Regions from separate parts of the Paenibacillus sp. FSL R5-0713 genome, predicted to be linked through region 1. Evidence: riboswitches for the same ligand, from Rfam matches in the RefSeq annotation. Region 1 holds a riboswitch; each other region holds the start of a gene.
What was found. A riboswitch is a leader RNA that binds a small molecule or an ion and turns the genes downstream of it on or off. The one in region 1 is predicted to bind cyclic di-AMP.
Positions count from the first base shown of each region.

Region 1 (4,204 bases):
ACGACCGCATATTATATCTCCGTGATTAATCTCGGCGACAAGAAATAATATATCATGCCCAATCTATCATGTCAACACTGAAAATAATAACATGAAAGCCCGAACCAGACATGCTTGTCCATTCGGGCTTTACCTTCAACTAATCATTTGGTTCATCAAAAAGGAGTCATACTACAGCTTGGAAGGCCAATTGCCATACCAGGCATAACCGCCTCTTCTTTCTTTATCAATGTCACTCAATTTGTATTTAACTACCCCGTCTCGTCCAATGAAAATGGGTCTATCCGTTCCTATTTCATAGAAGCGTGCCCAGATCGGTGCTGCTTTGGAATCAGCGATAATCTTGCTATCACCATTTGCCCTTTCATACTTGTAACCCGTAATTTTCACCTTGTTAAACCAGTCCTCTGCTCCTTTAATGGATGCGGTAATTTTAGCGGTAGCAGGCCTTGTTTTCAGAAATTTAACAATCGTTACACTCTCTCCAGCTGTCAGCGATGGTACTTCGTAGATTCTTGCGCTCGCTGGTTTAAGGGAACTGGAATCATGTTGTTGTCCCCATGCTGTAAGCTTCCCGCCTGAGACGACCTGAGTATTCAGAATCGCCTCCACACCTTTGGCAACTGAATTTTTACTGCGATTAGCAAGTGTACTGTCGATAAATGAGAAATCACCTTTGCGTGTTGCTACTTCATCGAGCATGATCATTACATTAATCATTGCATCATCATTGTAGGTAATATGCTTGTGATATCCAGAGCTTTGGTAGACTTGTGGCCATCCGCCGTTTGAATACTGCATATTGATCAAAAAGTTGATTCCTTTAATTGCAGCTGTGGAGTAGCGTGGATCATTCGTCTTTTTAAATTCCTTCGCCAATCTTCTAATTTCTGAATATGTAGCCTTGTTGTCAATCGTGGACTTCGCCCACTCTCCACTTGTTTGTTTATAATCTTTTCTCCAACCTCCATCCGGCAGTTGGTTCTTCAAAATATCTGAAATACTCGCTGTAGTACCCGATGCATCAGCAGCAGATACCGTCCCTACAGGGAGAACTGCGATTCCAACTGTTGAGAACACCATAGCGCATGCCAGGACAAAAGTAATTATTTTCTTTGCTTTCAAATGTAACACTCTCCCATGTTCATTGTAATAACATCCACAATTCTACCTTACCTATAACGCCCGTCCTTAAACCTCCTTAATTTAAATATATAACATAATAAAATCTATTTTTATCCAATATGTGGATTGGATAATCAGATGATATGCAAAAAATCAATTATTGTCAATATATGCAACTTAATGAATATAATCTCTCAAATTCTACATAACGGATAGTTCTTTTAACTCATGACAAACTTATTTATTTATCCAATTTCGTCTCAAACGAATCAATAATGACGTTTTTGTCATCAATGATACCCAAACTTGACGCCTTCTTTCATATAAAATCGTTAATTCCGCTAACATTGAGGTATTACGAAGGGGTTTAAAAGGGTTTGACAATTACGCATTTATGCAATATAGTTTCAAATAGTTACAAAAACTTAATTATTCATTGCCGAGTTTCAGGTTTGAAAACGGGGGAACCATTTTGGGTGAATTATTCTTATACATAGGAAATATAGGGAACCTTCTACCGAACCCTTAGCTAACTCCGTAGGCATCGAAGGGAGAACATTGATTTTGAAAAAACTGATTATCTCCATTTTTGGAGCGGCTGTACTATTTACATCCGGGGCAACAAGCACAGAGGCAAGCAGTATTAACTCCGTAGTGAACAACATGACAGGTATTCCTTACAAGTGGGGTGGCACGACTCTGGCCGGGTTCGACTGTTCCGGGTTTATGAGATATATTTTCAATAAATACAGCATTGAATTGCCACGTACTTCGCAACAGCAAGCCAAAGCAGGTACTCCAGTAGCCAAGAGCAATGTTCGGACAGGTGATCTGGTGTTCTTTAACACAACAGGCAAAGGCATTTCACATACAGGTGTTTATATCGGCGGCGGACAATTTGCACATGCATCCAGCAGCAAAGGGGTAAGCATCACCAAAATGAGCAATCCTTATTTCAATGATCGTTACGTAACAGCACGTCGGGTAACTGGACAGTTTATGTACGATAAAATGTTAGGGAAAATGTAGGGATAATATCAAAGAGGAGGCTCCGGATCAACCGGAACCTCCTCTTTTGTTTGATTTCCTCTTTAGGAGGACAGTCCTTGGACTACCTCCATCTACACTTAATGCAGCGCCTTCTGCACTCGCATCGCGCCCTGGGACAGGGCATGTCCGCCTCCTACAGCTCCAGCCACAGCAACGGTCTCCATAATCTCCTGATCTGTAGCGCCCTTGGCACGTGCTTCTTCTACATGATAGAAGGTACATACCTCATTGTTGGCGAACAAGCCAATACCAAGCGCGATGAGCTGTTTGGTCTTCGCATCAATCGCCCCAGGTTGGAAGCATTCTCCGGTAAACTCATGATACGACTTCACCACACCTGGCAGCACATCACTTAATGCTCCAATCTGATCCTTGTAGGCATGAACTTTATCATTCATCAATGTCATGTCTTGCAGCACACCCTCTCGGCTATAGTTACAGAATTTCTTCACTGTACCTATCTTCTCTCCCGAGTGAGTCAATTATGCCAAGAAATCATGGTAATTCCAAACATTTGTACGCTCATACTTCTGACATAATGATCGTTGTTACTCACCAAGTGGACTTTGCCGGGGTTCGCTGAACAACTGATAGCGGTAACCACGATCCAACTTGACGACACGTCGATTCTGACGACGGATAAGTACCTGCTCGCCATCCCAGGCAACGACAATCCCGGTTACATCGTTCGATTCGAGCTCGTCCCGTACTACTCTGACTTTCTCACCTGACAGACGCAGGGCGTCCAATTCTGTATCACTAATCATGTTCATGGCTCCTATATTCCAAATTTATTTACAAAAAGAGACCTAAATGAAAAGTCATTTAGGTCTCACGTGACTGTATTGGACTGTCATGTCATTCGAAATTATGTCCCGACTGAAAGTTACCGCTGCGCGTGCTCTTTGCTGTCGTTCTTCTCGAACCAAAAATCAAGCACTTTGGCGGACATCACACGTTCTTCAAGGTACTCCACTTGATGCGGTGTAAATTGTTCTTTCCAAGAGAAGGACAACTCTTCGCATAAGCCTACAATCGTCAGTAATTCTGACCAGGCAACATAGCGTTTGTACCAGAAAAATTGAGGATGTTCAATCATATAGGGATAAAGGTCATCGAATTCCGTATGTTTACAATCCAGGGCACGTTCAAAATGAACTTTCGATTCCGCCAGCTTATCATTAAAGAATTGTTCTGTTGCCGGTTGGTTCCCCATGGTGTTGCCTCCTCTCCCTAACATAACCCCATTATAAATGAAATTAGCGGCCATGCAAAGGCATAGTTCAAAAAATAGGCCCTATTCCTTTAAAATGTCACATTTCGTTATCGTCAAATTGTACCGTCCCATCGTTCAGGGAACGAATGCGTACCAAGGCTTCCACCGGAATCCCCTGTTCACGAATCGTTCGTGCCCCTGCCTGGAAACATTTCTCTACCACAACACCGAATCCGACGAGTTCCGCACCGGAACGCTCAATGATTTTGATGACGCCACGAGCGGCATCTCCATTGGCAATAATATCATCAATGAACAAAATACGGTCATTCTCATGAATAAACTCGCGAGATACCATAATGTCAGTTACAATTCCTTTGGTAAAGGACGGTACGCGTTCACAGTAAGCATCAGGATCAGCTAGAAGTGTTTTTTTGCGACGGGCGAATACAAGTGGCACCCCAAGTTCATAGGCCGCGGCAAACGCAACCGGAATCCCTGAGGATTCTACTGTGATTACACGGGTCACTCCACTTTCACGAAAACGGGCAGCGAATTCACGCCCCATCTCCATCGTTAATGCAGGATCAATCTGGTGGTTCAACAGACCATCCAGCTTCAATACTTGATCCGAGATGACAACACCCTCTTGTAAAATTCGTTGTTTCAATAATTCCATGATTTGACCTCCCAAGCCTATCCTATGAGGTAAAAGTATCATATATCTATCTATAAGTTCAAGCGAAATTGCCTGGACGCTGTCCTTCAGACGCGATTCAAGCCAAAGCTCATGATCGATTGTCATGACTTTCG
Region 1 is NZ_CP150229.1:2,294,206-2,298,409, reverse strand. Features, by position in the region: tRNA gene MKZ12_RS10555 (tRNA-Leu) at 1-8, opposite strand, end outside; gene pelA (pectate lyase) at 172-1,134, opposite strand; cyclic di-AMP (ydaO/yuaA leader) riboswitch at 1,553-1,684, shown strand; gene MKZ12_RS10545 (C40 family peptidase) at 1,690-2,154, shown strand; gene MKZ12_RS10540 (carboxymuconolactone decarboxylase family protein) at 2,253-2,582, opposite strand; gene MKZ12_RS10535 (hypothetical protein) at 2,724-2,942, opposite strand; gene MKZ12_RS10530 (hypothetical protein) at 3,062-3,391, opposite strand; gene MKZ12_RS10525 (xanthine phosphoribosyltransferase) at 3,489-4,070, opposite strand.

Region 2 (4,204 bases), 1.6 Mb from region 1:
ATCGATCTGCATCCGTGTAATGGAATCAAAATGGATACCCATAATTACCGTAACGGTCATTTTTAATTGTTGGGCAGCCTTTCGGGCAAGCCGCTCACACAGTTCTTGTTCCTTATGTCCCGGAATATGGACTGTCGTGCCGCTGACCCGCTCATCTTCCACATAGAACGTGGCTACAGCGCCAATATGAGCTTTTCCTCCAGTAACGAGAAAAACCTTATCCTCTCCTGCTTCAATCACCTGTAAACGTATCGATTTCAAATCATATGTACTCATGGCTATTCCACCGCTCCTTTTCTATATGTTATATATGGAGGAATTATGGCTGTCATGAGTTAAATCAGCAATGAAACTTCTCACACTGCGCATATTTTCTCAAGTCCACGGGCATACCATAGAGAACGTCATTTTGGAAAAGGAGGCTGTTATTATGCGCGTACGCCTCATTATGCTGATGGTTATCGTTGTTTTTCTCGGCGGATATCAAGCACCACCAGCTTCATCACGGGATGCTTCAGACCCGCCAAGTGAATCGGTATCCAATACTGATTCCGTGGAAGAAGAACAATTAACATTGGGACAGTTACGTCAGAAATATGCCGATACGTTCAAAACTAATGGTCCTTCAACCAAGCAGGTTGCGTTGACATTTGATGATGTGCCCGATCCACGGTTTACTCCGCAGGTGTTGGATCTGTTGAAAAAGTATAAAGTCAGAGCTACGTTTTTCATCGTTGGTAGTCGTGCTGAGAAGCACCCCGATTTGGTAAAAAGGATTGTTAAGGAAGGGCACATCGTTGGCAATCACAGCTACAATCATCCGGAGTTCAGTAAGCTGTCGATGAATGCCTTCCGCAAACAAATTTTACATACCGGGGATATCATTCGCCATTTGGCGGGATATACGCCCAAGATGATTCGACCTCCGTATGGAGACATTAATGAAGAACAGCTGCAATGGGCTGCCAGACAACATTATAGTATTGTGAACTGGAACGTTGACTCTCTGGACTGGAAAGGTCTTTCCAAGGAAAAGGTGAAAGATAACATCCTGTCTGCTGTAAAACCTGGCTCCATCGTTCTACAACATGCAGGAGGCGGTGTTGGATCGAATCTGAATGGCACGATTGAGGCTTTGCCTGAAATTATTGAGGAACTGCGTAACCGGGGATATGAACTGGTCACCTTGGACGAAATGCTGGGATTACCGAAGGCGAAAGAATAGAATAACCGTGTTAGGTAATCATGGAAATATTAAAAGGGTGCTGTTCAATCGCAAGTTAGCGACTGGCAGACACCCTGTTTGAATTCAGTTTAAATGTAATTTACGCTCTACTTCAGAATGTACAACTCGATATCCTGAAAACCAAATGTGCTTACCGATTGTTTGCTACCAGGGATAAAGATATCAATCCGGTGACCCTTGATTGCACCGCCCACATCACGTGCTGTAGCCACAAAAGCCTGTTTTGGCAAGCCTGGATGGCTGTGACCCGTTACCAGTACTTTGGTTCCAAGTGGAATGACACTAGGATCTACTGCAATCGTACCCAGTTCAAGGTCATTTCCGAAATAATCGACGGCACCCCATCCTCCATTTTCAGACGGATCTGCAGAGTACGCTGTTGCTTTCACGTTCACAGTTTTACTGTAATCAAATGTTTTACCCCACGCTTGAACCACTTTGTTATCTGTGTTAACGTCCAAGCTTGCTGTGGTAACCGTTTTGGCTTGGGTCTTGCTCTCCGTCGCCGCGGCTGCTACATTGTTTGCCTTACCGGGAATCGTAATTTTCAAACCACCATAAATGTTGTAAGGCGAAATGTCATTGTTTGCTTTAACTAATGTGTTCATTGATACTCCGTATTGTTTCGATAAGGTGTAGAAGGTATCTCCCTCTTTGGCCACATGAACTGAATCGGCGTGAGCCGGAACGGCTTGTATGAGCATTGCTGTTGTCATTAATGCTACTGCTGTTTTGGCTATACGTTTCTTGTTAATCATGGTCTTCCTCCCTCATTGTGCCTGCGAAGTTAGTTGTCGGATTCGGATGAGGAGCCCACCCTATAGGTCCATCATTACATTTGAAACGATATGTACCCCTAATTCACCCCAAGCAGTGTGCTGTAGATCTTCCCCCTGCACTATCTGCATCGTTACATCCCCCGCACTCCCTGTCCGGAAGTTTCGGCAGAGTTCAATATATCACAATTTTGTAACCTGAACTTGTAGTAATTCTTACCAAATGGATTCAACATGTATAAGCACGTGTAAGAATATTGAATACACTAAAAGTGTTTGGGCCAGATATCCGCTATATATTTGGTAACAGAATAGTTACTTTTTGAATCCCATATGTAATTATTTTCAACAAAAAAATAGCGTTACCGACTCGAAGTCAGTAACGCTATTTAATCAATTCATTTAGAGTACTTTCGCAAGGAAGTCACGTGTACGTGAATTTTTCGGTGCTCCAAACACCTCATCAGGTGTTCCCTCTTCCACAATAACCCCGCCATCCATGAACAGGATACGGTCTCCCACTTCACGTGCAAACCCCATCTCATGCGTTACGATGACCATGGTCATCCCACCTTCTGCAAGACGTTTCATGACATCCAGCACTTCGCCGACCATCTCGGGGTCCAGTGCCGAGGTAGGCTCGTCAAACAGCATGACATGCGGCTGCATGGCCAGTGCTCTAGCAATGGCGATCCGCTGCTTCTGTCCACCGGACAGCTGATTCGGGAATACATCTTTTTTATCGTACAAGCCCACGGTGTTAAGCAGATCAGCAGCAATTTTTTCCGCTTCCAGCGTGGATTGTTTCTTTACTTTGATCGGAGCGATTGTGATGTTTTGTTCTACCGTTTTGTGTGGGAACAGGTTGAAATGCTGAAACACCATTCCCATTTTCTCACGAGTTGCGTTAATGTTGTGCTTGGGGTCTGTGATTGACACGCCTTCAAAATCAATCTCTCCCGAGGTAGGTTGTTCCAGCAGGTTCAGACAACGCAAGAATGTACTTTTCCCCGAACCGGAAGGACCGATGACCACGACAACCTCACCTTTGCCAATCGTCACGTTAATGCCCTTAAGCACATCGTTATTTCCATAAGATTTGTGTAATTGTCTAACGTCTATCACTTGCACTCAACTTCCTTTCCAGTCGTCCCAGCAGCTTGGACAAAATGAACGTCATTACAAAGTAGATGGCTGCTGCAATCAAAAATGGACTCAAGCCTTGGTACGTAATGTTTTTGACCACACTTGCCTGATACATAATGTCCACCATACCGATAACGGAGATAATGGAGGATTCTTTGATGATGGTTATGAATTCATTACCGATCGCCGGTAATACAGCTTTGAAGGCTTGCGGTAAAATAATATAACGCATTGCTGCCCCTCTACCCATTCCCAGGGAACGAGCTGCTTCCAACTGACCCCGATCCACACCTTGAATACCTGCACGGAAAATCTCTGCCAGATAAGCACCACTATTAATTGAAAGTGTAATGATACCTGCCTGAAGTGCAGTGAAGTTAATGCCAAAGCTTAGGGAAAAACCATAGTAAATGATCATTAATTGTACCAGCATTGGTGTACCACGGATCACTTCAACGTAAGCAGTACCGATCCACCGCAAAATTGCAGCGTCATGCAAACGGAACAAACAGATGATCAATCCAATAATTACCCCGAAGATAACCCCAAGTGCAGACAACAGAAGTGTGTAGCCTATACCTGTAGCATAGAAACTTTTGTACTGCCAGAATACTTGGAAAATATTTTGTGATTTGTTTGCTTTGTCCGCCATCATGAGGCTGGCGTCCGTCACCATCTGATTGATTTTATCTTCGCTTTTCAATCGCTCCAGTGTTCCATTTACGGCTGCTAGCAGCTCGGTATTGCCTTTACGAATCCCGATTGCCGCTTCTGCTTGCTCTTCGTCCGGAACAGCAGCAGCAAGTCCAATGATATCGTCCAGATAACCTGCAGCCACGGTATCTTCTACGATTGCCGCGTCAATACGTTTGGTTTGCAGTTGAAGCACGATATCCGAGATTTTATCAAGCGCAGTAAGCTTCGCTCCTGGAATACTCTGTCCGATCGTTTCCTGAATGGAGCCTTTCTGAACGCCAATCTTCGCATTTTCAAGTTCGGTCATGGTTGGATATTTGTCTTTATCCACATTGCGAAC
Region 2 is NZ_CP150229.1:3,928,601-3,932,804, forward strand. Features, by position in the region: gene MKZ12_RS17390 (hypothetical protein) at 1-276, opposite strand, end outside; gene MKZ12_RS17395 (polysaccharide deacetylase family protein) at 431-1,225, shown strand; gene MKZ12_RS17400 (3D domain-containing protein) at 1,333-2,004, opposite strand; cyclic di-AMP (ydaO/yuaA leader) riboswitch at 2,007-2,203, opposite strand; gene MKZ12_RS17405 (amino acid ABC transporter ATP-binding protein) at 2,425-3,147, opposite strand; gene MKZ12_RS17410 (ABC transporter substrate-binding protein/permease) at 3,134-4,204, opposite strand, start outside.
Region 2: another riboswitch for cyclic di-AMP. It lies ahead of MKZ12_RS17400 (3D domain-containing protein); the one in region 1 lies ahead of MKZ12_RS10545 (C40 family peptidase).

Region 3 (4,204 bases), 2.3 Mb from region 1:
ATTTTGTTCAGTATATTTTGATCGATCAAAAAGTTCTGACCTAGACTTTTCTTAAATGAGAATCCGTGTCTTTGAATAATTTCTTTGGTTCGCTTGGGCGTTGCAATTTCTATCGTCTCTTCCATATCCTTCATATGCTCACAATCCTTCACGTTCAATTTGCGCTAATGCTGTAGAGAACTCTTCCCGTGTAATCTGAAATACACCGAGACGTTTGTGGAACTGCTTACCGTTACAATATCCGATACCCAGCAGATTGCCCATCTCCATGCGACGTGCAGCAGCCTGCGGATGCACAATAAGTCCTGCCGCGATCAGGTCCTCCCAATCGATCAGGCTAGGAGCGCCTTCGTATGAAGTATGTACGCGTGCAAGAGCATGACGGATCGCCTCCGGTGAGGCATTCTCCACCCCAATATCCCCTTTGCGTGTGGCATCGGCTTCCGGAATGAAAGCATGTTTGCAGCCAGGCACCTTATTCGCAATGATTTTACGAATGCGTTCGCCGGCATGATCCGGATCTGTCAGTACAATGACTCCCCGTCTCTCCTGAGCAAGCGCAATCCGCTTCAGAATGCGTTGGTTAATGGCTGATCCACCTGTTTCTATGGTATCGGCTTCCACGGCCCGACGGATGGCTACCGTATCATCACGGCCTTCCACCACAATGACTTCTTTTATCATGTTCCATTTCTTCCTTTCTAACGCAAAAAGAAGAGGAATATCCTCTTCTCTGCCAAACGGCGGGGGAGACTGAATTCAGACCCCTCCGCCGCATATTCCGCATGAATTATTCATGCAACTATTTTATAGCATTCCCATTTCAAAGTAAAACGATTTTAGTTCGCTTCCGGCTTCACCGGACCGATCACGTAGACCGTCTTGCCTTTCTTGCGTCCAAAATTCAGGGCATGCTTCACACTGTCATAATATACGTCAATTTTGTTGCCTTTAATGGCACCGCCTGTATCTTCCGCACGACGGAATCCCAGACCTTCGATATATACCCACCAGCCAATTGGAATGACTTTGGGATCAACCGCAATGGTGCGTCCTTCCGTTACACGAGTACCGGAAGCTGTTTTGGTTCCAATGCCAGGCTCTTCGGAAGAGTAGGCAGTCATGGATACATTCTTAAGTACTTTGGAGTATTTAAAAGAAGTCCCGGATACGGTAATCACTTTGCTGCCCGAGGCAGATGTTTTCTTCGAGTTCGTTGTTGTAGCCTTCTTCGTTGTTGAAGTTTGAGCTGATACGGTCTGAATCTCTGGTTTTTTCACAACAGGTTTTGCTTTGGTGCCGACAGCAATCACTTTATCTACACGATTATTCGCGACAGATTTGCCGACCATTTTTTTGGAGACCAATTCTCCATCCTGAAATACCTTTTCGATGTGCTGTACAAGTGTGCCTTCTTTGCCGTTCACAACGACACGGTTATCCCCTTTGTACAAGCTAGGGTCAGCCGTTTTAATTACTTTGTAAGCGATTGGTTGTTCTACATCCACTGTACGCTTTGTTACGCGCACTACACGGATCTTCATATCTGCTTTGATCGCAGTTCCAAGCGCCGGATACACCTTATCATTACTTTCAACTTGAATACCTGATTTTTGAATTGCATCTTCTACGGATGAATCCGTTGTATACAGAGTCTTGGTGTCTCCGTCTGCCGTAATGTTAACTGGAACGGCCCGCTCAATAACGATTCGGTCTCCATCTGTAATCGCCCCGTTCATGGACATGGATACCTTGTCGTGAGGGCTGACTGTGATCGACTGCTCCTCCAGCATTTCCTGAAGCATTCCTGTACGAGTCTCTACCACCTGAGCTTTGCCATCAATAACCAGTGAAATTTGTTTCCCGGCCTGACCGTAAACGACTAACAAGATCATGATTGTAAGCGCAATTGAGAAAATCGCGATCAATGCCATTTGACGCATGTTCTCATGCTTCCACCGCAACGCGAAAGACTTACTGGATGATCGTGACTCATGGGTCTCTTCTGGTTGGAATGTGCCCACTTCTCCGTCCTCCTTCATAGCCTCGCCGTCTAAAGTAACGCATGATGTCTTTGACGTGACTATACCAAATTTTCTACAGAACACAGATCGGACCAACTGATCGGTTCTGCACCATGAATCAATCTTCGCAACATGATGTCATCCTCCTGAATACCTACCGTATGATGACAACATTTCTTTTATTCAAAAACAAAAAAGCCAAAGAAAGAGTGTAAGAGGAACTCTTTCGTGGCTTCCGAATGATTTTGAATATCGGAAATTCATGCACGAGGTTGCCTCTCTTTTTCCGCTTGCGAGGTTAGCTGTCGGGTTCGGGCGAAAGAGAGCCGCCCTATCTTGGGTCACCCGCTCATGGCGGACGCCCTTGAATTCACCCCGAGACCCAAAGAAGAAATCAAATACGGCTTCGCAGTTCCCTTCGCTGCTTTTGGGTCAGCGAACGTTGCGCATCGGCCAAATACACCGATGTTTAAGCCCTATTGGTTCCCCCGCTCTCCGTTAACGGAGACTCAGCGAGACTGATTCATGAAAGTAATGTTGTTTCATCGGAAAGTGTCCCTTTGTTCATCCCCCGAACATCTGTCCAATTTTCCGCACAACAATTCACTGAAAAGATGATATCCTGTTTTGATGCATGTTGTAAAGCGTTGATCAAGTACGTTTTTCTGAATATTTGGTTAAAATATTGTAATATTCTTGATTTATTTGGATCAAAGGGCAAATTAACTCCCCTTACCTGCCTTTTTCACCTCATTTGCTCGTTTTTTTAACGAATTCCAAATCGTTCCATGGCATTTTTGGTGGTTATTGCAGCAATTTCCTCCACCGAAATGCCTTTAATTTCCGCAGCTGCCTCTGCAACCAGACGTACATGCGCTGTCTCATTTCGTTTCCCGCGATAAGGGTGAGGTGTCAAATACGGAGCATCGGTTTCAATGAAAAATCGGTCCATCGGAACCTTCGCCAGCACCTCTTTGGGTTGCTTTGCGTTTTTGAATGTAATCGGTCCTCCGAAGGAGAGATGGAAACCCATATCGAGACAACTTTTTGCTGTTTCCCAGCTGCCCGAGAACGAATGCATCACACCACCAACTTCACTCGCCTTCTCTTCACGCAAAATTCTTATGATATCCTCATGTGCATCCCGATTATGGATGACAATCGGCATGTTCACTTCACGCGCTAAGGCAATTTGTTGTCGTAATACGCGATGCTGTATTTCCTTCGGTGAAGTATCCCAGTGATAATCCAATCCAATCTCACCGATTGCCACCACTTTTTCATGCTTGCATAAAGATGCAATCCACTCCAAATCCCCTTCCTGCATTGTGATCGCATCTACGGGATGCCAACCTACAGCTGCATATATAAAGTCATACGTTTCAGCGAGTTTCATTGTCGTTGGAATTGTCTCCCGGTTAAAGCCAATGTTGATCATGCGACCAACTCCTGCATCCACAGCACGCTGAATCATGTCCTCGCGGTCCTCGTCGAATTGTGGTGCATCCAGATGTGTATGTGTGTCGAACAGCATCATGTCTGTATCTCCCTTCATGTCGAAATAACGACTATCTTCTTTTGAAAATTTAATTGGTGAAATTCAAATTTTTCAATGACTCATACATAAAACATTTTGGGCAATCTGTATATTACATCATTACGTTTGTTTCTTCACAACTACAATATATAGAAGATATAAGGATATTCTGATCTACATATTGCTGATTGTGCTAACTTTGCCTACTTGCATTTACAAAATTATGTCGATCTACATATACTCCCCATTAAAGCAGATTACTGTATCATGAAAAATAGCTCTTTTTGAAAGTCTTTTGATATCTAAATTCTTCATTGGATTATACCCACACGATTACAAGAAATAGGGGCGTATATGTGACGGTAATTCATGAATAATCGCATCCACCTTGTTTTGCGGGTAATACAAATGATGTTTCCCCCGGTGAAGCCCGCTGATGGAACGGACAATGTCAGATACTTCTGACAACTCACGTAAATTGTCCTGTCGATCCAGAAGAAGAATCTGCTTATCCGTGGATTCATCCGGACGAAAAACATCATACGGATTATCGGAAGGAAAATCAATTTCAAGATCATATTCGGGATCAAGGCCTGCCTGTACAAAAGCTTCCCGAATCTCTTCTATTATTGTCAAGTCGACC
Region 3 is NZ_CP150229.1:31,273-35,476, reverse strand. Features, by position in the region: gene rsmA (16S rRNA (adenine(1518)-N(6)/adenine(1519)-N(6))-dimethyltransferase RsmA) at 1-134, opposite strand, end outside; gene rnmV (ribonuclease M5) at 139-684, opposite strand; gene MKZ12_RS00150 (ubiquitin-like domain-containing protein) at 840-2,024, opposite strand; cyclic di-AMP (ydaO/yuaA leader) riboswitch at 2,296-2,549, opposite strand; gene MKZ12_RS00145 (TatD family hydrolase) at 2,791-3,561, opposite strand; gene MKZ12_RS00140 (HD domain-containing protein) at 3,895-4,204, opposite strand, start outside.
Region 3: another riboswitch for cyclic di-AMP. It lies ahead of MKZ12_RS00150 (ubiquitin-like domain-containing protein); the one in region 1 lies ahead of MKZ12_RS10545 (C40 family peptidase).

Region 4 (4,204 bases), 2.2 Mb from region 1:
TGGCTGGATGAGGGGTTCACCTCTTATGCAGAAGACAAATTGATGGAGCAGGAATACGGATTGATTCCGAATCTGCCGGTACAATCGGGCCTGATTACGTCTCCTTCATCCTTAACACAAGAATCCTGGAAGTTCGATTCACAGAATGAGTATGCAGCCAATGTCTACACACGTGGCAAGCTTGTATTGCTTGGTATTGAACATCAAGTCGGCACAAAAAAGATGGAACGCATTCTCTCTACCTATGTGAAGAAGTACCGCTTCAAACATCCCACTTCGGCAGATTTTCAGAACGTTGTGGAACAAGTGACCCGCACGTCCTGGTCTGATTATTTTGACCAATACGTCTACGGTAATGGAATGGCTGACTTTGCTGTAGAGAAGATTCGTGTTACGCCTGTACAGAAAGACGGTCAAACATGGTACGAGTCATCCGTGACGATCGTCAAAAAAGGCAGTGATTACAACGCCGTTCCTGTTCGCATTGCTTTTGAAGACGGACATACCCTCACCAAGCAATGGGATGGCATAGAAGATCGAATTACCTATAAATTAACGCACACATCCCCCGTAGCCTGGGCCATGACCGATCCCCTGTACACGATCGTGCTGGAGAACCGCCATATGAACAATTTCCTAAAATCCGGACTGGATGAGCAGACGAAGTCCCGCTGGAGCATGAGTGTAACCAAACTAATAGAAGCCATATTCGGAGGTCTGTCATGGTGAGGTGGATACGGTGAAAGCGAAAATACGTGAAGGCTGGTTTCTCGTCCGTCAGCATATGTTCATTGCGGCACTCTTATTTCTTTATCAACTCATTTGGGGATATTTCTTCTATCGAATGGTACAATCGGCAGTCATCCCACTCCTCCTGCGCTATCCAGATTCTGATGCCGGGGAACTGAGTACACTTTTGTTCAAAATGGAAAGCCAACTTAACCTATCTACCCATCCGGAGGTTCATCGTTATCTATGGATTCTGGGGGGCATGCTGCTGGTTCGCATGTTGATCAGCCCCCTTATTCAGGCAGGACTGCTCTACTCACTTCAGCACTTTAATTCTACAGAAGAGCGCATCCCATTCGTCCGTGGAATCAAAAAACTGTGGAAACCGATGCTGCTGCTGCACACCATACGTACATTATTGATACTTCTGCCCGCCTACTGGCTCATACCGAAGCTCTACTCGATCCTCATGGACGGATTTCATTCCCTTCAATTACTTTTGCCTGGTATACCTTATGTTGCTGCCTGGATTGTATATGGATGGGTCATCCACCATGTCATGCTCTACATGCAGTTCGGTGTGTCGGCACCAGAAGGAGAAGGCGGGGCTCACGGCACCCTCAAAGCACTCTGGATTGCACTGCGTCATCTCATCGCCGTTATCGGCATTGCTCTCCTGCTGGGCGGAGTCCACTTACTCGTCTTTGGGGCATTCACTTCAGCCTCATGGTTATTAACGGGACTTACCGGACTTATACTACAACAGACGTATCCACTTGCCAGATGTCTATTGAGTCTGTGGAAAATATGCAGCCATTTCCGATTGTGGCAGTCCAAAGTATCCAAAGGTGAGAGCATTTAGTTTAAAAATTGTTACCATCACATGTTAAACTCATGGCCTGCTATGTACTTATAAATAGGCAAACCTCAACCTTTCCCCGTCAAAGGTCGAGGTTTTTTTTGCTAATTTTGTTGCTAAACGTTGCCAAAGACGTACTCCTCTGTTACAATAATCGCAGTGAGTTTTTAGTAACAACTTTGTAATCTTTACATTCATATTTGTAACTACTTAAAATTAAATCGTCATTTCTTGATTTCGCAGGTGCATAACTAGCATAGCCAAATTCCTGGCACCTGGGAAGCGGGGGAACCAGTTATGGGTGAATTGATCTTGCTACAGAGGGATCATAGGGGACCTTCAACCGAATCCTTAAGCTAACCTCGCAGGCGTTGGAAGGGGAATATCTCTTGTTCAAGAAGAAATTAACCGCAGCTGTACTTAGCATCACATTCGCATTATCGCTTGGTGCAGGTAGCGCATTCGCAGATTCAAAAATGGATAAAGTAATTGATTCAGCAATGGGAACTACATACAAAAGTGGGGGAACAACGCTTAACGGCTTTGACTGCTCCGGATTTACACGGTATGTATTCGACAAATTGGGTATTGATTTGGCACGCCAATCCAGTTCCCAATTCGACATGGGCGATTCCGTATCCCGCATGGAAATGAGAGCTGGCGATCTGGTATTCTTTAATACTACAGGTAAAGGCGTATCCCATGTAGGAATCTTTGTAGGGGATGGAAAGTTCGCACACTCTTCTTCTTCCAAAGGTGTTACGATCAGTGCATTGAGTGAAAGCTATTGGGCCAATCGTTATGTTGGCGCTAAACGGATTATGAGCACGGACGCGTATGAATCACTGGCCCTTGACTAGGGACAAGCTGAGCAACATGATACTGTAACCATGAACCATACTGTAACGAAGCAAGAAGCATAACAGAACCGCCCGGTACATTCTCCGCAGGAATGTATCCGGCGGTTTTTTTGTGCTTCCATCCTGATTCATATTGCAAGTTACGCTCGGGGCTATCCTACAACATCAACAGGCTCATTTTGTCCTCGTTCGTCCGTGCCCTTATGATGTTTTTACCCATCCTGTTATAATATAAACGGAATTACCGGAACTTTTGTTTCATATTTTTTCTGGTAAGAGAGACTTGCTAAATGAATATCTCTTTTGTAGAGTGGACAGAGAGTTCTGTTTCAAGGAAAGGAGCATGCAGGTGTATGAAGGAAGCCCCCGTAACGTTTCACGTTGTACCCATGCGAGAAGAACATGCGGAGCTCATCTGCAGTTGGCAGTATGATCCGCCTTACAATATCTACAGCTGGCTCCCCTGGGAGCAGATGAAAGCGCTGGAAGTGGAATTCGGAGATGCACAGCTGCGGCAGGAGCAATATGCGATTGTCCTGGATCAGAACGATCGTATATGTGGATTTGCTCAATACTTCCCACTTCAAGGGGTAACCCGGATTGGCCTCGGCATGCATCCAGAGCTGTGTGGTCAGGGGCAAGGGACAGCTTTTGTCACGGCCATTGTACAGGAAGCCATTCGCCGAAATCCGATGAATGAGATCGATCTGGAAGTGCTCACTTGGAATGCTCGTGCCATTCAAGTCTATCTAAAGAGTGGATTTGTCACCCAGGATACATACGAACGACAGACCCCAAGCGGCTTGAAGCCCTTTCACTGTATGGTTTATGAAGGGCCTCGTGATTAAAATCCATTGCAAAACAACCAAATTTGCGCCTTGTTATGTGATTAGTTCAAAAATTTCCCACAAAATGCTATGATGTCAGTACAGGTTCCGTTATAATGATATGGATAGTTTCAGGTTAGATGATCTTTCATTCTGGAGGGGACATAAGGGATGCACAAATGGATCATGAGCGGAGTATTTTTTGCAGCATGCGCTTTAGCTATTGTTTTAATGTTTACGCTTCCAGGGAAAGAAGAAGTGGCTGAAGAAGCCAAGCCTACCATGCCGGAAGTCACATTGGATGCCGGACAGGCTGAAGCACTGGTCAAAGCCAATTGTATCTCCTGTCACGGGGATCAGCTTCAGGGTGGCGTAGGACCTGCTCTAGCAAACATCGGCAGCCAGGATGATCTGGAGAAGATCTACACTACGATTGTCAAAGGTAAAGGTGGCGGTATGCCTTCCTTCAAGGGCAAACTGCAGGATGAAGAGATTGCCAATATCGCCATGTGGCTGTCAGAGAAGAAGTAATCTCTGCACACACATAACAAAGAGGCCCTTAATCCCCTTTTGGGAGAATAAGAGCCTCTTTGTTATGCTATTGATTAGGCATCTGCCGCATGCTCGGCCAGAAAGGCCTCCACTTCACGTGCGGACGGCATCCCGGACTGGGCGCCGAGCTTCGTCACGGATAACGCGGCCGCACCCATGGCAAAGCCTACGGCCGCGTCCAACGTCTCACCGCGCGCGAGGGCTACCGCCAACGCGCCGTTGAAGCAATCGCCAGCGCCGGTCGTATCGACGGCGCTTACGGCGTAGCCGGGCGCACGGCATGCGCCGGCACGCCCTGCCTGTACGCGGCCACCAGGCGCCGCCGCGTACACAGCCCCCTCGGGGCCGAGCGTCGTGACGACAGCGGCCCCGAGGGA
Region 4 is NZ_CP150229.1:107,808-112,011, reverse strand. Features, by position in the region: gene MKZ12_RS00540 (M1 family metallopeptidase) at 1-729, shown strand, start outside; gene MKZ12_RS00535 (hypothetical protein) at 740-1,591, shown strand; cyclic di-AMP (ydaO/yuaA leader) riboswitch at 1,837-1,974, shown strand; gene MKZ12_RS00530 (C40 family peptidase) at 2,014-2,448, shown strand; gene MKZ12_RS00525 (GNAT family protein) at 2,802-3,296, shown strand; gene MKZ12_RS00520 (cytochrome c) at 3,447-3,806, shown strand; gene rbsK (ribokinase) at 3,881-4,204, opposite strand, start outside.
Region 4: another riboswitch for cyclic di-AMP. It lies ahead of MKZ12_RS00530 (C40 family peptidase); the one in region 1 lies ahead of MKZ12_RS10545 (C40 family peptidase).